DNA from 4 places in the Paenibacillus sp. Dod16 genome. Region 4 is predicted to be linked to each of the others. Evidence: riboswitches for the same ligand, from Rfam matches in the RefSeq annotation. Region 4 holds a riboswitch; each other region holds the start of a gene.
What was found. Region 4 has a riboswitch for cyclic di-AMP ahead of ACPV3A_RS21355 (C40 family peptidase). Riboswitches for the same ligand answer to the same signal wherever they lie in the genome.

Region 1 (6,018 bases), on a different contig from region 4:
GTTCATAATATAATTCCTCTTTCGATCCGAAAAACATGTAGAACGAGCCTTGGGCAATGCCGGCGGCCTTCGTCAGATCTTCAACACTCGTTTTGCGAAGGCCCGCCGTTTCGAAATGATGGCGTGCCTCCGTCAGCAGTTTTTGGCGTATCCATTCACGTTCTTCATCCGAGAATTTTTTGGGCATGTTGCATATCACATCCTTAATCAGGCCGTTTGTGATCCTGTGAATAATTTTATTTTATATTCATAAAAGTACTCCCTAAATCCCCATATGTCAATATATTTGGTGTTAGGGAGTCTTTAGGTTACAATAAATGGAGATTTAATCCTTTGATGAGGGGTGCCGTATGCATCATTTTAATGAGGTTTTCGTGCAGTTGCTGATTTTGCTTGCGATATCGATGGGTGTTATCTCGATAGCCAAAAAAATGAATCAGCCCTACTCTATTGCACTTGTTATTGTAGGCCTGCTGCTTGGTTTGATCCATGTGCCTGTGTTGGATGAAGCCGAATCGTTTATAACCCAATCGAATGTGTTTCAGGCAATCATTATCTCCCTGTTCCTTCCTATCCTTCTTGGAGATGCAACATTAAAGCTTCCGTTCTCGCATCTTCGTAAACAAGGAAAGCCGGTGATTGCCCTCGCGTTTGGCGGCACCTTGCTCTCTTTCCTTCTTATAGCTCTAGCCATGTATGGGTTTATGGGATTACCTTTGATTGTTGCATTTACCTTTGCAGCATTGATGAGTGCCACGGACCCGATCAGTGTCATCTCCATCTTCAAATCATTAGGCGTACCGAAGAAAATTGTAACCATCATCGAAGGGGAGTCGCTGTTTAATGACGGAATTGCCGTTGTGTTATTTCAGATCTCCTCTGTTTATTTGCTCACGTACATGGAAATGGGTTGGGCGGGAATAGGCAGCGGTGTATTGCTCTTTTTGAAGTTTAGTATTGGCGGTATCGCTGTTGGAGGCGTGTTAGGATATCTGTTCTCACAGCTCATTCGCTTCTATGATGATTATCCGCTGGAGATAGCTTTCTCTATGCTCCTGTTCTTCGGAAGTTTCTTTATTGCCGAACATTTCCATGTATCTGGCGTCATTGCCGTTGTCGTGGGCGGCTTGATTTTTGGCAGTTACGGAGCGCGCATCGGGATGTCGGATACAACCAAGATGAATATTAATTCGTTCTGGGACGTCATCACGTTAATCGCAAATTCATTGATTTTTTTAATGATCGGTCTAGAAATCAAGCATATTAACTTCGCGGACAAGTGGGCGTTAATCGGAGCAGCCATTCTTATCGTTCTACTCGGAAGAACATTGGCCGTCTACGTAAGCTTGTACTTCCTGAAATCCTTCCCATCTTCATGGAAGGTGGTTTTGAATTGGGGAGGGTTAAAGGGCAGCTTGTCAATCGCTCTCGCCTTAAGCTTGCCCGCAACCTTCGACGGACGCGATGATATACTCGTTCTCACCTTTAGCGTTGTCCTTTTCTCACTTCTCGTTCAGGGGTTAACCATCAAACCTTTGGTTAAGAAGTTTGGATTAGCCAGCCCCGTGAAGGAAAAAGACGGGGCAGATATGTAAGAACCCTCCGTATAAGCAAAACAGAACATAAAACGAGTATAAGGTTCAGCCCCGGAGATCGAATTAAACGACTCCAGCTGAACCTTATTTTTTCGTATCCCGATTTGCGGATCGACCACTCTTAACCAATAAGCACTTTCTCTTCAGGCAACCGGTACTTTTGTTTGACTACTCTTTGCGACAGCGCGAAGGCCAGCGTTAAGGGGCCGAGTCTGCCGATGTACATGGTCAAAATGATGACTCCTTTACCAAAAGGAGACAGCTCAGGCGTCAATCCCATCGATAGGCCAACGGTGCCGAAGGCTGAGGTCACTTCGAACAGAACTTCCATAAAGTCCTTTTGCAAGCTATGCTCGCTTATGGTTAACAAGAATGTAGCGACAATCACAACGCTCACTGAGATCACCATGACGGCTATGGATCGGAGGATAATCGATTGGGGGATGCGTCGATTTAACAACTGCACGTCCTGCTTCCCCTTAATAATACTAATCAATGTGAATAACAGTACGGCAAATGTATTGGTTTTGATCCCGCCTCCCGTGGATCCGGAGGAAGCACCGATAAACATGAGGAAAATCATGAAAAACTGAGAAGTCGTCATCATCGCGGCTATGTCGATGGTATTAAACCCGGCCGTACGAGTCACCACGCCTTGAAAATAAGCCGCCCATACTCGCTCTCCCCAGCTCAAAGAGCCGAACGTACGGGAGTTGAACAACTCAATAATGAAAATTACGATAAACCCGGCTAAACATAGACATGCTGAAGTCGACAAAACGATTCTTGAATGAAGGGACAACTTATTCCACCTTCTATGCTTCCATAAGTCCAGAACAACAGTAAATCCAAGCCCACCAATGATAAAAAGCAGGGTGATGACGATGTTGACCAGCGGGTCTCCCACATACCGGCTCAAACTGTCTGACCAAAGACTGAAGCCAGCGTTATTAAATGATGAGATGGAGTGGAACACCCCATAATAAATAGCTTGCCCCAAGCCCAGTTCCTCCTCCCAACGAACAATTAACAAGGCTGCTCCGACGAACTCGATAATGAGCGCAATCAGAAAAATACCTAGCGATAGCCTCACTACGCCTTGCGTTGATAATGCGTTAGTGGATTCTTGGAGGAGCAGTCGATTTTTCAGTCCAATTTTCTTTCCAAGCACAACGGCGATCAAAACTCCGAAGGTCATGAAACCAAGACCGCCGACTTGAATCAGGCACATGATCATGATTTGACCAAAAAGGGAAAAGTCGGTTCCTGTATCCACTACGGCCAATCCGGTTACGCACACTGCAGATGTTGAGGTGAACAAAGCGTTTAACCAACCTACACCTTCACCTGATGACGATGATATGGGCAAGGCTAACAAGATCGCGCCGATTACAATCGGTGCGGCGAAACCAAGAAGGATCAGTCGTGAAGATGATAGGTTAAACTGTTTTAATGATTTTAGCGGCTCCGATTTGCCTTTAGCCATCCTATTTTCCCCTTTCAGATACGACAGACCATGAAACCCCGTAGACTTCTTTGCGTAGTATATACCATAGTAAAGCATAATTTTTGCTGCAATCCAATGATATGATGTTGTTGACTGATCGCTAACTGTTTACTTTCAGCATGTTTTAGCATAATATTTATTACGATAAATTTCATACGCATGAATGCTTAATCCTCTATGAGGAACGGGGGAACCAACAAAGCGACTAAGCTTTAGGGGTGAATTCTTTCTGGATAAGAAGGAACGGGAACTCTCAATCCCGAATCCGACAGCTAACCTCGTCAGCGTCTTGGGAAAGAACACTCTTACTACTTTGACTTGTCCATGATCCGTACAGCCAAGGCCTAGAAGCAGATTTTTCTCTGCCTCCAGGCCTTTTTTGTTAAAGCTGTTGTGTTTAGAAAAGAAAGGAATGATTATTCTGCTTAACAATGAAAAGATACTGGTATGCGTGTATTACGGTCCAAACGGAGAACGTCTCATCCGTCGAGGCGGCGAATTAGCCAGACTTCTTCAGTGTCCCCTGTTTGTGTTGAGCGTTATACCCTTGCGTGAAGATGAGTTAGATCAGGCACAAGAAAGGTATATGGCTGAGTGGCAAATGAAATGCGACGAGTATGGGGCAACCTTCATTGTCAAAACGAATGAAGATCGCAAAGCTTCGGAAATCATAGCGGAAACCGCCAAGAATCATCAAATTACCCAGCTAATCATCGGACAATCCGGTCAAACGCGGTGGCAAGAAATTACGCGTGGTTCGTTTGTCAACGAACTCCTAAACCAGATCGGCGAAACGGATTTGCACATTGTAGCGGTTCAAAGGATGGATGATCAAATGGCTGACACCCATGAACGGGGAATTCGAGTCACTGTGTTCAGGGAGGGTTCTCATTATCTGCTTGGCGGTAAGGAATCCGGGGGCGATCCAATAGCCGAAGGTCTATTTTTCAAAGAGTTAAATACCGATTTTGACACCGGCTTGCTGAAAATAAAAACAGACCACGAGATCCAATATTTGAAAATAAGTCACGGAAAAGTGGTAGAGTCGTCTTTTTTCCAAAACAGAAAATTCTTTGATAAACCCGGCGATCAATAAAGAATGGGGGTGGAACTTGTGAGAAGAACATTTATGAATTCAAAAGATCGAAATACACAACATTCCGCTCCTGACACAATGGAGTTGTTTATCAACAAGCTTAAAAAAAATATGAGTCCCCCTCAACTCGTCATGCTTGTCTTTTTCACTTTAATAATAATCGGGACCACATTGCTCGCGCTGCCCTACTCTTCCTCCACCGGGAGGTCAATTGGTCTGCTGGATGCTTTATTTACAGCCACCTCAGCAATATGCGTAAACGGGCTCGTTGTCTTGGATACCGGTAGTGTTTTTTCAACTTTTGGACAAGTCATTATCATGATCTTGATTCAAATTGGCGGGCTCGGCTTTATGACCTTTGGCGTTATGGTTGCCATTGTTCTGGGGAAAAGGATTGGCTTGAAGCAACGAATGATTATTCAGCAAACCACGCATTCGACCTCGGCACAAGGTTTGGTTAAATTATCCATGTATATGGTACTCATTGCATTCGCGTTTGAAGCCTTGGCTACGATTGTCCTTACGCTCCGTTGGCAACAGGACGTCGGGTGGGGACAGGCAGCCTACTACGCACTTTTCCATTCCGTTTCGGCATTCAACAATGCCGGATTTGCCCTGTGGTCTGACAGCCTTTCTCCCTTTGTCGGCGATCCGATCGTCAATATTACGATTGTCCTGCTATTTATCATTGGAGGCCTCGGCTATATCGTCATTGTGGATGTATTCCAAAAACGTTCATGGAAGAAGCTTTCGCTTCACTCCAAGGTTGTCCTAGTCGGAACAGGAACGTTGTCCCTGCTCGGTTTTCTATTTATATACTTTTTAGAGAGCTGGAATCCGTCAACCTTTGGCCAATTGAGCGAAAGCGAACAAGTGCTGGCTGCTTTTTTCCAAGGCATAACGCCTCGAAGCTCGGGGTTTAACACGATAGATATCGGTAGCATGCTGGCGGCTTCTCAGTTTTTCATTATTATTCTGATGTTCATCGGTGCTGCTTCCGGAGGAACAGGCGGCGGTATTAAGATCAATACGCTTGTTGTACTCATCCTAGCTACGATCCAAACCTTTCGCGGGGGCGGTCAAATCCATGCCTTCAAACGCAAAATTGCAGGAGAAACCGTCATGCGCGCCCTGGCGGTTGTCATGAGTTCTTTGGTGGTCGTGCTGGGTGTTTCCCTGTTGCTGACCATCTCCGAAGGTATGCTTGAAGAACACTTCTTGGAAGTGTTGTTTGAAGCGACATCAGCATTTAGCACCACCGGTTTGTCGATGGGATTGACAAGTGAATTGTCCCCCGTAGGGAAAGTCATTGTAACGATAACGATGTTTGCCGGTCGTCTGGGTCCCTTAACACTGGCTTACGCATTGGCTCAGAAAAAACGCACATCCAAAATTGGTTATGCGGAAGATCATATCTTGATTGGGTAACTCAGGGTTCCCAATCAAGAATTTTCTTGTCCATTAACACCTTAACTTTTGGACACATATCCCTTGTTAAAGGAATTCTCTCAAAAGTGATGGTGTAGCCGTCTCTCAATAAAATCTACAGTTCGATCAACACCTCTCTCCTCTGAAATTTTATCTGACAGTGCCATTACATTGGCTGTCAATGTTGAATGACTGGTTAGCTCCGCTATTCGCTCAGCCAAACTGGCTACTGACATTGATTTTTCAGGAATCGGCTTTGTCGATACACCTAGCTCATACATACGCTTGGCCCAGAAGGGTTGATCCGCATTGAACGGGGATATGGTCATCGGCTTACCTGCTCTCAAAACGGCCGCTGTCGTCCCTGCTCCACCATGATGAATAACGCCTGC
Region 2 (6,018 bases), on a different contig from region 4:
CCTGGAATTCGGAGCCGCGGAATGCTGTCATAGCAAGAACAAACAGCACGCTCATCAATACGAACAAGCCCATGCAGATGTAAGTGGATACCTTCTGCGCGCGCGGACCGACGGTAATGCCCCAGCTGACGAGGAACGCCCACAGGCCGTTAGCGAAGTGGAAGGTTGCGGAAACAACGCCGATGACGTACAGAGCAAACAGAACCGGATTGTTCATGATGCCGTGCATCGTGGCGCCCAAATCGTCATGCGTGATTTTGCCGATCATGATTTGGAAACGCGTATCGTACATATGCCAGATAACAAAAACGAACGTAATAACGCCGGTGATCCGTTGGATGGTAAAGCGGATGTTCCGTTCATAATTGTAATTGCCCACGTTGTTATTCGCCTGGTAAGCAATGTATAACCCGTAGACGCCGTGATATAGCAGTGGCAGCCAGATCAGGAACAGCTCGAGGAAAAATACCAGCGGCATGCTGTTCAAAAAATGGACCGCGCTTGCGAAGCCTTCCTTTCCACCCTCGAAAGCCTTAAAGTTGGAAATCATATGGCTGAGCAAAAATGCTCCAAGCGGTATGACACCGAGTAAAGAATGCAGCTTTCTGGAATAATACCCTTTCATCAGTTGACGTTCCCCTTTCCAATGTGCAGCGTTTTCATTTTCAATCTTTCCTATTTTCAGAACAATTACACTTACCCTGTCCGTCCTAAAGGAGGTTGTTCAAAAAGCCCGCTTTTGATCACGAAGTGAATCAGGAAGCCACTCGGCATCTAAACCGACCTTTATGAACTAGCATTAAACCGTTGCAACGACAAAAAGCTGCCGATTTCGGCAATCGTGTGAACAACTTGTGTCATGTTTCATGTTACTCCTTTTTTTCTTATAATGGAATTGCAATATAATTATTAATCGTTATAATCTATACGCATAAGCAATGTTTTGCACGCATGTCTATTTTATATAGGAGGAATTCCATGTTCGAAGAACTGGACATGTTCGCCGTCGTTGTAGAGCAATCCAGCATAAACCAGGCCTCCAAGCTGCTTAACTTGTCCCAGCCAGCCCTGTCCCGGAAAATAGCCAAGCTGGAGGACCAGCTCGGGCTGCAGCTGTTCAACCGCCGGGGCAAACGGCTGGAGCTTACCTCCATCGGACAGATTGTGTACACCTTTGCCCTGGAGCAGCGTCAGCAGCAGATCAAATTCATGCAGACGTTGGCCCATTACCGGGAGGGGGATCAGATCTCGATCAACCTGGGGGCCAGCCTGACCACCCTTCAGACCACCTTGCCCCCGCTCGTTAACGCATTCATGGAGCGACATCCCGCGGCCGAAATCAAGCTGATTACCGGCAAGACCCATGAAATCGTTTCTTATGTAAGAGATAAACGCGTCGATGTCGGCATTGTCGCCTCCTCCATCAACCAGCCCGGATTAAACTGCATCCCGTTGTTTGATGACCACCTGGAGCTTGTCATCCCATCTTCACACCCGCTGGCGGAGCTCGAGGATGTTGGAATCGAGCAGCTTCAAGGCTTGCCGATGATCATTTTCTCGACTGGAACCTGGTACCGCAAGCTGACGGATGACCTGTTCCACCGCTGGGGCATAATGCCGGATATCCGGATGGAGATCGACTCCTTCGAAGCGATCGTCAGGCTCATCCCGACCTGCAAGGCGGCCGCGCTTCTGCCCAAATCCTATCTCAGGCCGCAGCTGTTATCCGATAACGGGCTTGTCGACATTCATATTCCGGCACTCATTGAAACCCGGCGAACGACTTCGCTGATCTACGGCCAAGCCTCGGATTTAAGCAAGGCGGCCAGCCGCTGGATTGACGAAACGGAAATTCTGTTCCGTAAGCTGGAGGAGGATAATATGAAGAAAACCTGACGATATGGATGACCGTCAGGTTTTTTTCTTCTATATTTATTTTTCGAGCATATTCACGACCTCAGACTCAAAGCGATCCACATTATCATTGGAGCCGATAACGACCATAATGTCGCCGGAGTTCACCACGTCCATGGCTGTCGGCGCTACGATGATGCCGGATTGTTTATTCAGGGCCACCACGCTGACACCGTAACGAACCCTCGTATTGAGCTCGCTAAGCGTTTTTCCGTCCATGCAGTCCGTGACCGTCATCTCCACAATCAGATAGTCCTTGGATAATTCGATATAGTCAAGCAGATTGGGCGTGACAAGCTGATGAGCTACCCGGATCCCCATATCCCGTTCCGGAAAGATCACCCGGTCGACGCCCAGCTTCTCCAGCGCCCGGCCGTGCAGCACCGAAATCGCCTTGGCAACGACCATGGCGACACCAAGCTCTTTCAACAAGATGGCGGATAAGATGCTCATCTGAATATCGTTTCCGATCGCAACAATGCCGCAATCGAAGTTACGAATTCCGAGCGATTTAAGCACCTCTTCATCGGTAGCATCCGCCACCACCGTGTGTGTCAGCAGCTCGCTCATATCCTCGACAACCTCTTCATTGCGGTCGATGCCGAGCACCTCATATCCCTGTTCCATCAGTTCAAGCGCCAGGCTGGCGCCAAATCGTCCCAAACCGATGATTGCAAATTGCTTTGGTTTCATGTCTCTCCAGTACTCCTTATCCAATAATCATTTTGCCTTCCGGATGACGATATAATTCTTTACCCTTTTTTGGCCCCAGTGCATAAGCAAGCGTCAACGGCCCCAATCGCCCTGCAAACATCGTAATGCTGATCAAAACCTTGCCGAACACCGTCAAATCGGGCGTTAAGCCCATGGAGAGACCCACCGTACCGAAGGCGGATGTCGTTTCGAATAGAATTTCCAGGAAATCCCCTTCCTCTGTCGTCGACAGAATCATCGCTACGGTTAGAACGAGCAGCAGTGCCAGTAATGCAATGGTCAGTGCCTTCAGCACCCGCTCCTGGGCCAGGCGATAACGGAACATGACGATGTCTTCACGCCCGCGCATCATGGCGATGACCGCCCCCACCATAATGGTGAAGGTTGTTGTTTTGATCCCCCCCCCAGTTGACCCTGGGGATGCTCCGATAAACATCAGAATAACGATAAAAAATTGCGTGGCCTGTCTAAGCCCCGTAATATCTATAGTATTCGCGCCAGCTGTACGCGGCGTTACGGATTGGAATAATGCGCCGAAGAATTTTCCGCCCCAATTCAGGGAGCCGAGCGTCCTCGGATTGGTGAATTCAAAAATAAGAATGACGATAAATCCAACCAGCAGCAAGGTAGCCGTCATGGTGAGCACTACTTTGGAGTGCAAGGAAAGTCTCCGCTGTTTCCGGAAATCAATCAGATCGGATAATACGATAAAACCGATGCCGCCTGAGACAATCAAAAACATTACGACAACGTTGACTACAGGATCGTAGACATACCCGGTCAAACTCCGAAAATCGCCAAACAAATCGAAACCGGCGTTGTTAAACATCGTGACCGCATGAAAAACGCCATAATAAATCGCTTGGCCGATCGGCATATCAAATGCCCAGCGGATCGATAAAATCAAGGCACCGCAGGCCTCGATGATCAGGGAGTACAGGAGCACTCTGCGAATCAGCCTTACGATTCCTTCCATCGAGGACTGATTCATCGCTTCCTGCAGAATGAGGCGATCCTTGAGCGATATGCGCCTTTTGAGAGCCAAGGCAAACAAAGTGGCCATCGTCATGAATCCGAGCCCGCCGATCTGAATCAGCAGCATGATCACGATCTCTCCGAAGGAGCTGAATGTCGTTCCTGTATCCACCACAACCAGACCCGTTACGCAAGTTGCAGATGTCGAAGTGAACAAGGCATCGATAAATTCCAGCGGTTCACCTGTACTTGTGGATATCGGCAGCATTAACAGCGCCGTCCCGATGAAAATAATAGCCGCGAAACCAAGCACGAGAATCTGCGGCGGAGACAACCTGAGCCAGTTCAATTTAGAGTTCAATCGGTCACCTTCTTAAAAAAAATCAAGAAAAAAAGACACTGGAAAACGCAGTGCCCTTTACGGTCTGGTTCCTGTGCTGCAGCCTACGAGGTTAGCTGACGGATTCGGGCATTTTCACAGGTCGCCCTATTCATTATTCTGGGAATAATGAAATTCACCCCAATTACATGGTTCCCCCATTTTCAGTACGAAATTCGGCTGGAATATTCGGTTCCTTGAAGCATGATGTGATTATAACGCAATCCGGTACGTAACCCAATGCCGTTTTTCACCCAAAAAATCTTTAAAAGAGCGCGAATTGGGCATATTCAAGAATACAAGCATAGGGTTCTCTAACGTTTTCGAAACCTTTCATTCATTTTCATCGATTTGTTTCATTATTCCGGATATTGGGATAAGCTGCTTATGACTTTCATAACTATGTTATATTGACTCTATGCGTTCTTAATCAGGCATATCGAATACCAGTGGGAGTATCAACTTTCTTAGAGGAGGAATTTCATGAATCGTGCAAGAGAGCCCTTGAAGCTGAAGCCCAATCTGAAGCAGCTCATCGCGCCTGCCGCAGTCGGCCTGATTCTGTTCCTATTATTTCAGGTGTTTCCGTCGACGAATTCGGATTCTACCGAGATGGCATCTCCGAATATCATATCCAAGGAGCAGGCTCGGCAAGCAGCTTCAAGCTTTGCTCAAGAGTTTTTGCAGTTTACGGCTGCGGAAACGGATGACACGCTGGTTACATATCAATCCAAATCGGAACTTTACGGATATCTGGCGAAGGAAAAGAGACTTTCGGAATACAACAAAACCTATGAAGCCAAATATCCCTATGACGTATACCGCGTTCGCTTCAGCAAGCCGGGTGGCGATGCCCTCAATGTGGACGTGCACATGCAAAATTCAGGCATCGTCGGCTTCTCGTACGATTACGCCCGCTCCAGCTATGACCGGATTGAGCTGAACAAGGGCGATGCGCAAAGTCAGATGCTGCTTGTCGTCGAGGACGGCATGTCATTATCCGAGAAGCAAGCTCTTGCGGAGCCTTGGCTCCAGCGAGCGGGCTATGACCTGTCGCATCTGGAGCTGGTCACGCGGGAAGGGGAACCCCGGCTCCGGTATGTGGACCCCGATTCCAAGATCGGCGACTCCAGATTAGAGCACCGTTTCACCTTCGAGCAGGGGAAATTACGCTCCTATGAGCCATCTTTTTCGGTCCCGGCCGCCCATTCCGCCTATGTCAACAAGCAGACTCAAGATGCCACGCTGCTGACGCTCGCAGGGTATGGCCTGTTCACCCTCATCCTTGGCATACTTGCGATTGTGTACAGCGTGAAGACCAGAGCCTACACGTCGTTTAAGCGCGGCCTGTTCCTATCGGCGCTGCTGTTTGTCATCCAGATGCTGAATACGTACAATCTGATTCCCGTTTTCAAATCCGAGGGGATGTCGCAAACCGGCATACTCGGGATGATGATCTTCTATGCGGTCTATTCGCTCATCTTCTCCGCACTGCTCTATTTCGCCCTTGTCGGGGGCAGCGGGCTATGGCTCAAAGAAGACGGGCTTAATCCATGGCCGCGCGCCAAAGAACCCGGATACGGTCATTATGTGCTGGACAGCATGAAGCTGGGGTACATGTGGGCTTTCATCCTGCTTGGGGTCCAATCCATTATCTTTGTCCTTCTGGGCCTGACCTTGAATACATGGTCCACCACGGATGCCACACAATCGCCTTACAACATGCTCTATCCTTGGCTCTTCCCGCTGATGGCCTGGCTGGCCGGCATATCCGAGGAGGCCGTCTATCGACTGTTCGGCATCAAAATGCTGAAAAAGATCGTCCGAAATACGTTCGTAGCCAGTTTGATCACCTCGATCATTTGGGCGCTCGGGCATACACTCTATCCGATATACCCTGTAATTTCCCGGCCCATTGAACTGGTTATCATCGGCTTGCTGTTCAGCTACATCTTTTTGAAATACGGGTATTTGGCGGCCATGTTCTCCCATGTCATCTTTAATAGCATCTTGATGGGCATTAGCCTGATCCTGCT
Region 3 (6,018 bases), on a different contig from region 4:
TGACCCATTTCGAAATTCCGGCCAAACCGCTGTTTAGTTATCACGAGCATAATAAGGCGGCCAGCGGGCCTGAAATCATACGTTATATAATAGAAGGAAAAAATGTGGCACTCGTCAGCGACGCCGGTCTGCCGGCGATTTCGGACCCTGGCAGTGATCTGGTTTCACTTGCGATTGAAGCGGGCATTTCGGTCATTCCGATCCCGGGGGCCAATGCCGCTCTTTCCGCCCTAATCGTTTCGGGTTTGCCGACCGAACGGTTTACGTTTATCGGCTTTTTGCCGCGGGAGCGCAAAGATATCGTCCAGCAGCTGCAAGCTTTGCAATCGGCGCAGGGAACGTTATTATTTTATGAATCTCCGCATCGCGTGAAAAAGACCCTGGAGATCTTGCAGGAGGTACTGGGAAATCGGAAGGTGACCTTGGCTCGCGAACTAACCAAGCGCTACGAGGAGTTCTTGCGCGGAACCATCTCCGAATGTCTGGACTGGCTCACGGAGCATCCGCCGCTGGGAGAATATTGTTTGGTGGTTGAAGCCGGCAGTGCAGAAGAGGAGCTTAAAGAGAAAAATGCCTGGTGGCAGGAGCTTTCGCTCCAGGAGCATGTGGAACATTATGAGCGGGAAGGACTAAGCCGCAAGGATGCCATGAAAAAAACCGCGAGTGATCGCGGTGTATCGAAGCGGGATATTTATAATGCACTCCTGACGGATTCGTGATCTAGCGTAACTCGGCGCAGGGGGATAACAAATAGCCCCACAAAGTGGGGCCTATGCTTCGATGTTTATTCAAATCCTTTGCGGGGACCCCAAAACATATAAATAAATGCGATTAAAGAATTGCTCACTTCGCTGAAAACTTATAAATTCTTTAATATCAAAAAAAGACCCTCCTGCGGCCGGGTTCATAGCCGAGGAAGGCACCAAGGAGATATGAAAAAGGTTAGAATTAACAAAATGTAATAATGCTATTATATACTAAAAATCTTAATTTGTCACAGGTGTAGGGATTTCCGAGATACATTCATGGCAAACAATTTTACCTTTGAAGTAAGTGACATTCTCAGCGTTACCACAGAAGATGCAGGCAGGCTCATATTTCTTAAGCATGATGCGTTCGCCGTCTACATAAATCTCCAATGCATCTTTCTCACCAATTCCGAGCGTACGGCGTAACTCAATTGGAATGACGACCCGTCCAAGCTCATCGACTTTCCTTACAATTCCTGTTGATTTCATCATAACTTATAAATGCCCCTCTCGCCATAATTTAAAAAAGTCATAATTCGACATAGTTCTAGTTTTTATGTTATTTATAGTACCAACGATTCCCAAAACAGTCAACCTATATTTTTGAAAAATCGGAACCTATTTACGAAAGTATAGTGAACGAAACCCTTGTATAGCAACGTAATTACCATAAACGAACCAATTTTTGCTGCGGTTTTCTATTTGTCGATTTGGAAAGCGTAATTTTACCTTATTCGACATGGTTCGACATTAGATGTCAAAAGAAGTGTTTATCGGCAAAAACCCAAATCAAAACGATAAGGAGTTGAGATGGAATGCATTCACCAATTTCGGAAGAAAAAGTGTTTAAGGATCCCGTCCACAATTATATTCATGTGCAAGACGATATCATATGGCGATTAATCGATACCCCGGAATTCCAGCGGCTCCGCCGGGTGAGACAGCTCGGGACTTCATTTCTGACCTTTCACGGGGCCGAGCACAGCCGATTCTCCCATTCACTGGGAGTCTATGAAATTACGAGAAGAATCATCTCTCAATTCGAACGGAGGGGGTACTCCGATTGGCCTGCCGAGGAAAGGCAAGTTGCCCTCTGCGCGGCTCTGCTGCATGATTTGGGGCATGGGCCCTTTTCTCATTCTATAGAAGAAGCTTTTCATATGAATCACGAGGATTGGACATGCCGGATCCTGCTTGGGGATACTTGCGTCAATCAGGTACTGCGGGAGCTTGGAGCGGATTTCCCCGAGAAAGTGGCTTCGGTTATTAACAAAACCTACGACAAGCCGATTGTGATAAACCTGGTCACTAGTCCGCTGGATGCAGACCGGATGGATTATTTGTTAAGGGATGCGTATTATACGGGAGTCAATTACGGAACGATTGATATTGACCGGATCTTGCGGATGCTGCGGCCGTACCGGGATCGGGTCGTCGTGAAGGAATCGGGTATGCATGCCGTAGAGGATTACCTGATGTCAAGGTATCAGATGTACTGGCAGGTGTATTTTCATCCTGTCACCCGAAGCTCCGAAATTATCCTGCGCCAAATTTTCCGCCGGGCCAAGGAACTGCATGACCGTGGATATGCTTTTCGTTTCATGATCGAACCGCTTCCTGCGTTGTTTTCGGGGAATATCGGGGTGAATCAATATCTGCGCCTTGATGAAGCTCTGATCCAAACGGCCTTTCTGCAATGGACGGAGGAGGAAGATCCTCTTCTTAGCGAATTATGCGGCCGTTTCATGCACCGAAAGCTCTACAAATATGTAGAAATCGACAACATCGATCTGGAGACCATCGACGGGATACGCCACGCATTCAGTGCCGTGGGATTGCATCCGGAATATGACCTGGAGATTGATTTTCCAACGGATCTTCCTTATGATAAGGTTCATTCCGATATGCCGCTTAACGAGAAGCAAATCCTGCTTCTGGATCGGCATGATGAGCTGAAGGAAATCTCGGAGGTATCCGATATTGTACGCTCGATCAGCGGCATTCATAAAGGACGGTACCATCTTTATTATCCGGAGGAGAAGGTAAGTCCGCTGCTGGCTCAAATGCCGGATAAGATAGCCAGTGTTTTTAAACAACAACATTAACCTAGGTGGAAAACAGGAACATTTGGTTTATCTGCAATTTACCCAGCTAATGGAAGATATACGACACAGAAACGACAGGAAGGAGAGTGTGGATTTTATGTTGTTCGACACGCACACTCATATGGATGCTCCCCAATTCGACGAAGACCGGGAAGAGGCAATCCAGCGGGCGCTCGAAGCCGGCGTGACCCGGATGATCAATATTGGATTTAACCGGGAGACGATTCCGACTACGATGAAGCTGGCAGAAACCTATGATTTTATATATGCAGCGGTAGGCTGGCATCCTGTAGACGCCATTACCATGGAGGATCAGGACCTGGATTGGATCGCCTCTTTGTGCAGTCACGAGAAAGTGGTGGCTATAGGAGAGATCGGTTTGGACTATTATTGGGATACGTCTCCGAAAGAAGTTCAGCACCGAGTGCTTCGGCGTCAGATCGGACTGGCCCGGGAATTGAACATGCCGATTGTCATTCATAATCGGGATGCGCATGAAGATATCGTGAGAATTTTGCGCGAGGAAAAAGCCTCCGAGGTGGGCGGTGTCATGCATTCCTTCTCCGGAAGCTGGGAAACGGCCAAAATATGTCTCGATATGGGATTCCATATTTCGTTTGGCGGGCCGATTACCTTCAAAAATGCAAAGCAGCCCAAAGAGGTTTTGGCGCAGGTTCCGCTTGATCGATTATTGATCGAAACGGACTCCCCTTACCTAACACCTCATCCCTTCCGCGGGAAACGAAATGAGACCACTTATGTAAAATTGGTGGCGGAGGCGGCAGCCGAAATTAGAGGGTTGTCCTATGAGGAATTGGCCCAAATTACCACCCAAAATGCGCTGGAACGATTTGGTATTTAACGAAAACGAGAGCAAAAGCGATGAAAAAGGGAGCATTTTCGATTAATTAAAGTTTTTTAATCAGAAAAGGCGTTGATATTACAATATTTAAACTTTTACATGAGAAAATGTGGTTGAATGTTGCTTTACAACCTGCATACAAACAGGATATCATCTTTTCAGTGATAAGAAGCTGCGATGTGCAGATCGCGGCCGAATATTTCATGAACCGTCTCGCTTAATCTCCGAAATTTTGGGGAACGGGGGAACCGATACCGCCGTGCATACTGGTCTGAATGCGCGCAGCTGTATTTGATTTCTTTTTCGGGTCTTTGGGGTGAATTTGAAGGATCTCGCCATGAGCGGGTATCCGGATCTAGGGCGTCTCTCTTACGTCCGAACCCGACAGCTAACTCCGTAAGCGAAATAAGAGGGGAATTCTCGTGCATACCATTTCCATGATTCTAATCATCAGGAAGCCACGTTAGAGCCTCTAGTACTCTTTCAATGGCTTTCTTTTATTTTTGAATAATGGAGAGGGGATCATCATACTCTTGGTAAACAAGGGGTGGTGGTACATGGACGGAAAGACGGGAATTGACGCAGGGTGTAGATAGATAGCAGGGCGCCTTGTGAGAAAAATTGCTATAGTCACGTCAAATGCATTCATGCGTTTACCTAGACGGCGGGACTATGAAGGAGGATGGAATAGTGGGCATTTTTCAACCTGAAGAAACCCATGAATCACAATCATCCAGCATGTCTTACGCATTGAGATGGAAGCATGACAATTTGCGTCAACTGATGTTGCTCGGTGCCATGGGTGCCGTTACGGTATCACTTCTCATATCGTTGGTCGTACATGATCAGGCAGGCAAGGAGGTTCAGCTTGTCGTCGATGGTCGTGTCACCACAGTAGAAACACGTGGATCATTGCTGCAGGAATTGCTGGATGAGCAAGCGATCACGTTGAGTCCTCAGGATCAGATTTCGATGCCTTTAAACGGCGCGATCCAGGATGGAGACCGGATCATCATTGACCGGGCAATTCCAGTCAAAGTTACAGTAGGCAGCACAACCAAAACCATATTTACATCCCAGGATACGGTTGATCATGTACTTAAAGAGGCTGGTATTACGATCCAGGGTGAAGATATAGTACAACCGGCACAGAACACGAAGCTGACCAGCAATATGAATATCGATGTCGTTCGCGTCACGAAACAAAAAGTTAAGGAGACGGAGGATCGCAATTTCCGCGTGATCAAAACAGCCGACCCATCGCTTGAGAGAGGGGATAACCGCGTTATTCAGCGGGGCGAGCCTGGTCTCATGGTGAACCATTATGAGAAGGTCTACCACAATGGCAAGCTGGTTTCCAAGACGAAGGTCTCCCAAGAGATTGAACGCAGAACGAAGGATAAAATCATTGCTATTGGCACGAAAAAAGTAGAGAAGCCTGTCATCGTTCAGGCGGCAGCCACCGATGTAAAGGCTAAACCGGCTAAATTGTCCGGCACGAAAAAAGTAACGACCGCCAAGGCTGTCGAGAACAACGTGGTTTCTCGGGCAGGCGTTGATTTTAAATACAGCAAGGTATTGAACAACGTGTCGATGACGGCGTATTCCGCTGAGCAGCAGGGAATCGGTACACGCACTGCATCCGGTACACGCGTTACAGAAGGACGCACCATCGCCGTTGATCCTAACATCATCCCGATCGGCTGGTGGGTCTATATCGAAGGCATTGGCTTCCGTCGTGCAGAAGATACGGGCGGTGCCATCAAAGGCAACAAAATCGATGTGTATTATGATTCACTGAAATCGGCCATAAACTTCGGCCGGAAGAGCGGCCGCACCGTTTACGTGATCGGTCCGGTTAAACCTGAATTGAACTAGACGCATGAATTCCAATTTACAATACCATTCTAATGCTATACTATTTAGCTTATAATATATAATGATGAAGAAGAGGGAATATTTCCTCTTCTTTTGTTTTGTTAAGAACGGAGTATATAGGGCTAAGTTGGTAGAACCTAGAGGTTGTACAAGCCTGTTTTCTTGGGAAGGAAGAGAACAAACGCATGATTAAAGAAGTGATTGTTGTGGAAGGCAGAGACGATACCGTTGCCATTAAACGGGCCGTAGAAGCGGATACGATCGAAACGGGCGGCTCAGCGATCAATAAACAAATCCTGAAACGCATAGCGCTTGCTCAGGAGCGCAGAGGCGTTATTATATTAACCGATCCTGACCATGCAGGGGAGCGGATCCGCAAAATTGTGGATCAGGGTGTCCCTGGCTGCAAGCATGCCTTTATTCC
Region 4 (6,018 bases):
CCATCAAATCGTTCGGAAGGGGTATTTGACAACCCACCGGCCACGGAAAACCAGCCTACTCTAGGTGACAAAAACGCAAAGGTATCTATCGTGGAGTTTGGAGATTATAAATGTCCCTCCTGCAAAGCCTGGGGAGAGAATATAATGCCACAACTCTCGAAGGACTTTATCGAAACAGGAAAAGCATCATTCTCCTATATTAATGTTCTTTTTCATGGTGATGAGTCAAAAACAGGCGCACTTGCTGCAGAAGCAATACTACTGCAGGATCCTGACGCATATTGGACATTTCATCATGAAGTATTTAATGCACAACCTGAAACAGAGCAGCATGATAACGCATGGCTAACCCCAGAAAAGGCGCTGGAGCTTGCTAAAGAATATACACCTAATATCGATCTAGCGAAGCTTAAAGAAGATATGGGAAGTAAGCAGATCGAAGACCAAGTTGCTTTAGATGAGGAATTAGTCCGTGAATATAATGTACAACAAACACCCACGATTATGATCAATAATGTTATGGTAACGAACCCGTTTGATTATGAGGAGATATCATCCTTAATCAATGCGCAACTGAAGGAGTAGATGGGAGGGGATCGAGTAGTGGTACGTGACAAAACAATATATTTAGCTTGGGTTGTAGCACTTACAGCAACGCTTGGAAGCCTCTATTTTAGCGAGATAAGGGGGTTTATTCCTTGCGAATTGTGCTGGTATCAGAGAATACTAATGTATCCACTCAGTATCATTCTTGGAATTGCGGCCTTTTACAGTGAGACAAGCATAAAAAAATATGTGCTTCCATTTTCGATTTTTGGAGCATGCGTTTCATTATTTCATTATTTGGAGCAGAAGGTCCCTGGATTTGCAGCAATCAAGCCATGCACGAACGGGGTGCCGTGTAATGTACAATACATTAATTGGTTTGGTTTTATAACGATTCCTTTTCTCGCATTAGTAGCATTTATTTTAATTACAATCTTAATGGTACTCACAAGATCTGAGGCTGGCGTGAGCCCAAGACCAGGCAACTAATTGCTAAAAAACACCAAAACGACTACTAGAATCAGTACTAGTGAAATAATCGTTGTCAGCGTTGCACCAAGTAACCAGGACACCTTGTTCTTCACAAAAAGGGATAACAGTAAGTGAATGATAAACGGACTGATATAATGTGCTATTAAATGAACGGTACTGTTGAAATCAATAAAATAGATATCCGTCAGGAAAACGATACTAATCATAGTAAACAGTAACAGTGAGCTTAAAATCATAATCCTAGGCTTGAGAATTGAAAGAAAAGTATCATTGTTCAACATGTATCGCCTTCCTTATTTAAATATAGGATGTTTAATCGAAATTTCATCATTAATTATGAATCAATATTATCGGTTACTAACGATATGGGATTGAGGTGAAAGGGTTTGTTCGATGCGATTAGTCCAATTGCATTTCGATTAGGGCCAATCCAATTATACTGGTACGGAATTATCTTAAGCGTAGCAGCTCTCATTGGTCTAATCGTTGTTATTCAAGAAGGCAAGCGGTATCAGATCCATCCAGGGTTCTTTTTGGACATGGTGCTAGTTGGCGTGCCGTCGGCTATCGTCGGGGCTAGAGCTTACTATGTCATATTCAAGTGGGAAGATTACCGCGATAACTTTTGGGACGTTTTCAAAATATGGAACGGTGGAATCGCCATTTACGGAGCTTTAATCGGAGCGATCGTTGCTATGATTTTTTTCTTTCATATACGTGGCTATAATTTTTGGCGTATTGCAGATCTATGTGCTCCGGGTTTGATTATAGGACAATTGATCGGGCGTTGGGGAAATTATATAAATCAAGAAGCTCATGGAGGGCCAGTATCTGAGGATTTTCTCAGGACAACACTACACTTGCCTAACTTTATTGTCGATCAAATGAATATCGAGGGTGTCTATTATCATCCGACCTTTCTGTATGAGTCCATTTGGAATTTGGTTGGTTTGTTGTTGCTCTTATGGTTGAGACGCCAGCCTTTTCTACGTTCAGGAGAATTATTTTTGACTTATTTCACTTGGTATTCCATCGGACGGTTTTTTATCGAAGGACTGCGTACCGACAGTTTAGCCTGGTTTGCCTCTAACTGGCTTGCAAATTTGATGAAATTACTTTGGTCACCGATGGGGCTTATGTTCCAGGAAGGCGAAATGAGTTATGGTACAGTTCGTGTCTCGCAGTTATTGAGTGTCTTTATTATCCTAATTGCCATTTGCCTCATTGCATACCGAAGGTTTAGAAACCATCATGAGCGATATGAAGACCCAATCGCCAGTAATAGATCTTAATTAATTTAATATAAGAGGCAGTCGAACTTGGTTCGACTGCTATTTATTTCGAACCTCAGCAAAAGTATTACAATATTGTTTTATTTGTTTCTGCGTTCAATACGAATTCTTTTCGATTAATGTTCTGATATAAGTCCAATAGGTACGGGGATTTAAACAAATATTAACATTAATTTAAGGAGGAAAAGAATTCTAAAGATAAGATTGACAATCGCGAAAAAATAGACTACATTATGTAGGGTTACAAAAATTTCATAAATTATGCCGAATTTCGTTTTTGAAAACGGGGGAACCATTTTTGGGTGAATTATTCTTGTAGTAATGGGAGTATAGGGATCCTTCTACCGAACCCTCAGCTAACTCCGTAGGCATCGAAGGGAGAAAAAATCTTGAAGAAAATGTTACTGTCGTTGTTAGGGTCTGCCATTATATTATCTTCGGGAACAGCCAGTGCGTTTGCAGATAATCAACCTAAGTTGACTACTGAAGTAAGTAAAGTCGTTGGAACACCCTATAAATGGGGAGGTACAACTTCAAGTGGTTTCGATTGTTCCGGCTTTATTCTGTACATTTTTGATAAATTCAACTTAGATTTGCCACGTACATCGAGTGCTCAGGCCAAAGTGGGGACTCCAGTCTCAAAAGATAATCTGAGACCGGGTGACTTAGTTTTTTTTAATACGAGTGGCAGGGGAATTTCTCATGCTGGAATCTATATTGGCAATGGTCAATTTGCACATTCGTCCAGTAGTAAGGGTGTAAGGATAAGTAAACTGTCAGAATCCTATTATAAACAACGATATGTAACTGCAAGAAGAACCATTAGTCAAAAAAGTTACACGATGATGGTCGGAAGTTACAATTGAAATCATAAAACAAGCCCTTCAATTTATGAAGGGCTTGTTTTATGATTTCAATTCAATGTTACCCTTATGGGGCTTGCAATCGTGTTTCCTTCTTAGACATACGTTGGTGCTTATTACTTCAATGTACAAAACACCAATGACTTGATGCCTATTTAGAAGATGTGCATTTCTGCCGATACTCAATGTTGGGATATTCATTATTGATGAATAAATGCTCATATGATACTTTAAATAAAAATATTAAAAGGAGGGATGATATTTATATGTTAGATGTTATAGTCATCGGTGGAGGTCAGGCCGGGCTTGCGGCTGCTTACTATCTCAAACAAAAATCTGTGGATTTTCTCATCCTTGATGGTCACAAGGAGGTTGGTGACTCTTGGAGAGATCGCTATGATTCTCTTCATCTGTTTACGCCAAGAATGTATAATAGTCTACCAGGTGTTCCCTTTCAAGGTGATCCTCAGGGTTTACCACATAAAAATGAGGTTGCAGATTATTTGAAAGATTATGCGAATCGTTTAGAGCTTCCTATTCAAAGTAATACACAAGTTACATCATTAACCATGAACAATGGAATCTTTGAAGTCTCCACATCGGAGGGTACATTTAGATCAAAAAAAGTTATAGTAGCCACCGGTCCTTTTCAGAAGCCACTAGTACCTTCTTTTCATGACAAGCTTGGTGATGCAGTTATACAATTACATTCTTCTGAATATCGAAATAAGAACCAACTTAAAGAAGGGGTTGTTTGTGTTGTAGGTGCAGGAAACTCCGGGGCCCAAATTTCCAGTGAATTGGCAGATGATTTTGAAGTGCATTTGTCCGCAAGCAGTGAGATCCAATATAAACCGTTACATATTTTCGGCAAGAGTATTTTTTGGTATTTTGACAAGGTGGGCTTTCTAACAGCAAACCGCAAAAGTATGTTAGGTAAATGGTTACACGCAATGCCAGAACAGATCTATGGAAAGGAGTTGAAGCTGCTCATTCAACAAGGAAGGATAAAACTCCATGCAAGGACGGAAAAGATAGTGGATCAAAAGTTATATTTTCAGAACGAAGGAACTCCTATACATATCGACAACATTATCTGGGCTACAGGTTTTAAACGTGATGATCACTGGATAGACATAAAAGCGGCATTTAAAGATGGGCATATCGATCATATGGAAGGTGTATCCGTTGTAAAAGGACTCTACTTTGTTGGATTACCGTGGCAAACATCAAGAGGGTCAGCACTGCTTGGATGGGTGAAATATGATGCTAAGCGTATTGTTGATCATCTGCTGAGAGAATAAAAATAGGGTAGGAGTAGTAGTTCGGGACACTTTTCTTCTGACAAAATTCGGTTTGTTAATCGTAATCCTTTCGTTTTTTGTGCCTTTGCTATAAAATAAGTGGTAATGGTAAATAGGATGGTGATTACGAAAATGGAGCAGAAGGATCCCTTGATTGAAGATTGTGACACATCATGCTTTGGGTCTGAGGCTGATTTAAAACAAGTTAGGGCCGGAATGATTGATGAGCATGCAGCTGTTCAAGTGGCAGACTGGTTTAAAGCCTTCAGTGATCCTACTCGGGTTAAATTGATCAATGCTTTATTGCAGAAAGAATTATGTGTCCATGATCTTTCTGTATTACTCGAGATGGGACAGTCAGCGATCTCGCATCAACTGCGATACCTTCGTAATATGAGGATCGTAAAACGTCGTAAAGTGGGCAAGACGGTGTTTTATTCATTGGATGATACACACATCGAGCAAATTTTTACACAAACCCTACAACATACAATGCATGGAGAATAACATAAAAGCACCCGCAGTCAGCTGCTGGTGCTGTTTTTGTTGTGTTTAGAAGTCTTCACCTAATGTAGCGGAGAATGTACGAAATAATTGACAACTAACTTTTCATTTGAATATAATGAGTTTAAATAACATATGAATAATTGTTCATGTGTGTACGGCAAGGTTGGTGGAAAGGAGAACATACGATGGAAGCACAACAACAAAGGGTTAAAAAAGAGTTGATATTAGAAGGACTGGATTGTGCTAACTGTGCAATGAAAATCGAAAATGGTGTTAAGAAAATTGAAGGTGTAAGTTCCTGTTCCGTTAATTTTGTAACGAAGACACTAACGATGGAAACTGCAAACGGACAGGTTGAAAACATTGTATCGAAAGCCAAGGAGAAAGTGAAAACACTAGAGCCTCATATCCGAGTGATTGAAAAGAACAAATCTGCAGCAGGGGCATTACATTCAGAGGACAGTCACGGTCATGGAGATGATCACGGACATTCTCATGAACATGGAAATGAAAATACGAAACGGATGTTAATTCGTTTATTGTTTGGTACCGCTATTGCAGCGGTTGGCTTATTTTCTTCTTTTTCCGGTTATTTAGAATTTGCACTGTTTGCAGTAGCTTACATTGTTATAGGTGGAGATATTGTCTTTCGGGCAGCTAGAAATATTGTTCGCGGCCAGGTTTTTGATGAAAACTTCCTTATGACGATAGCAACACTTGGTGCTTTCGCCATTCAGGAATACCCTGAAGGTGTCGCCGTGATGTTGTTCTATCAGGTTGGGGAGATGTTCCAAGGGATCGCTGTAAATCGTTCTAGAAAGTCCATCAGTGCTCTTTTAGATATTCGCCCTGACTATGCAAACCTTAAAATGGGTAACGATACAAAACGTGTATCTCCGGAAGAAGTTAAGATCGGTGACTTTATTGTCGTAAAGCCAGGCGAAAGGGTACCTTTGGATGGTAAGGTCATTGAAGGGAATTCAGCAGTAGATACCTCTGCATTAACTGGGGAAT

Region 1: another riboswitch for cyclic di-AMP. It lies ahead of ACPV3A_RS16165 (universal stress protein); the one in region 4 lies ahead of ACPV3A_RS21355 (C40 family peptidase).
Region 2: another riboswitch for cyclic di-AMP. It lies ahead of ACPV3A_RS19020 (TrkH family potassium uptake protein); the one in region 4 lies ahead of ACPV3A_RS21355 (C40 family peptidase).
Region 3: another riboswitch for cyclic di-AMP. It lies ahead of ACPV3A_RS18595 (G5 domain-containing protein); the one in region 4 lies ahead of ACPV3A_RS21355 (C40 family peptidase).

The regions. Positions count from the first base shown of each region.
Region 1 covers NZ_JBNDYG010000020.1:47,044-53,061, forward strand. The annotation lists gene ACPV3A_RS16150 (TetR/AcrR family transcriptional regulator) at 1-187, opposite strand, end outside; gene ACPV3A_RS16155 (cation:proton antiporter) at 351-1,595, shown strand; gene ACPV3A_RS16160 (TrkH family potassium uptake protein) at 1,717-3,081, opposite strand; cyclic di-AMP (ydaO/yuaA leader) riboswitch at 3,257-3,404, shown strand; gene ACPV3A_RS16165 (universal stress protein) at 3,515-4,198, shown strand; gene ACPV3A_RS16170 (TrkH family potassium uptake protein) at 4,277-5,626, shown strand; gene ACPV3A_RS16175 (glycosyltransferase) at 5,707-6,018, opposite strand, start outside.
Region 2 covers NZ_JBNDYG010000027.1:32,742-38,759, forward strand. The annotation lists gene ACPV3A_RS19005 (succinate dehydrogenase cytochrome b558 subunit) at 1-625, opposite strand, end outside; gene ACPV3A_RS19010 (LysR family transcriptional regulator) at 979-1,896, shown strand; gene ACPV3A_RS19015 (potassium channel family protein) at 1,933-2,607, opposite strand; gene ACPV3A_RS19020 (TrkH family potassium uptake protein) at 2,624-3,964, opposite strand; cyclic di-AMP (ydaO/yuaA leader) riboswitch at 4,030-4,174, opposite strand; gene ACPV3A_RS19025 (CPBP family intramembrane glutamic endopeptidase) at 4,466-6,018, shown strand, end outside.
Region 3 covers NZ_JBNDYG010000026.1:9,463-15,480, forward strand. The annotation lists gene rsmI (16S rRNA (cytidine(1402)-2'-O)-methyltransferase) at 1-719, shown strand, start outside; gene ACPV3A_RS18580 (AbrB/MazE/SpoVT family DNA-binding domain-containing protein) at 987-1,241, opposite strand; gene ACPV3A_RS18585 (HD domain-containing protein) at 1,565-2,854, shown strand; gene ACPV3A_RS18590 (TatD family hydrolase) at 2,952-3,716, shown strand; cyclic di-AMP (ydaO/yuaA leader) riboswitch at 3,921-4,135, shown strand; gene ACPV3A_RS18595 (G5 domain-containing protein) at 4,407-5,594, shown strand; gene rnmV (ribonuclease M5) at 5,780-6,018, shown strand, end outside.
Region 4 covers NZ_JBNDYG010000030.1:15,479-21,496, reverse strand. The annotation lists gene ACPV3A_RS21370 (DsbA family protein) at 1-585, shown strand, start outside; gene ACPV3A_RS21365 (disulfide oxidoreductase) at 604-1,035, shown strand; gene lgt (prolipoprotein diacylglyceryl transferase) at 1,425-2,330, shown strand; cyclic di-AMP (ydaO/yuaA leader) riboswitch at 2,583-2,716, shown strand; gene ACPV3A_RS21355 (C40 family peptidase) at 2,720-3,196, shown strand; gene ACPV3A_RS21350 (flavin-containing monooxygenase) at 3,460-4,497, shown strand; gene ACPV3A_RS21345 (ArsR/SmtB family transcription factor) at 4,630-5,004, shown strand; gene ACPV3A_RS21340 (heavy metal translocating P-type ATPase) at 5,151-6,018, shown strand, end outside.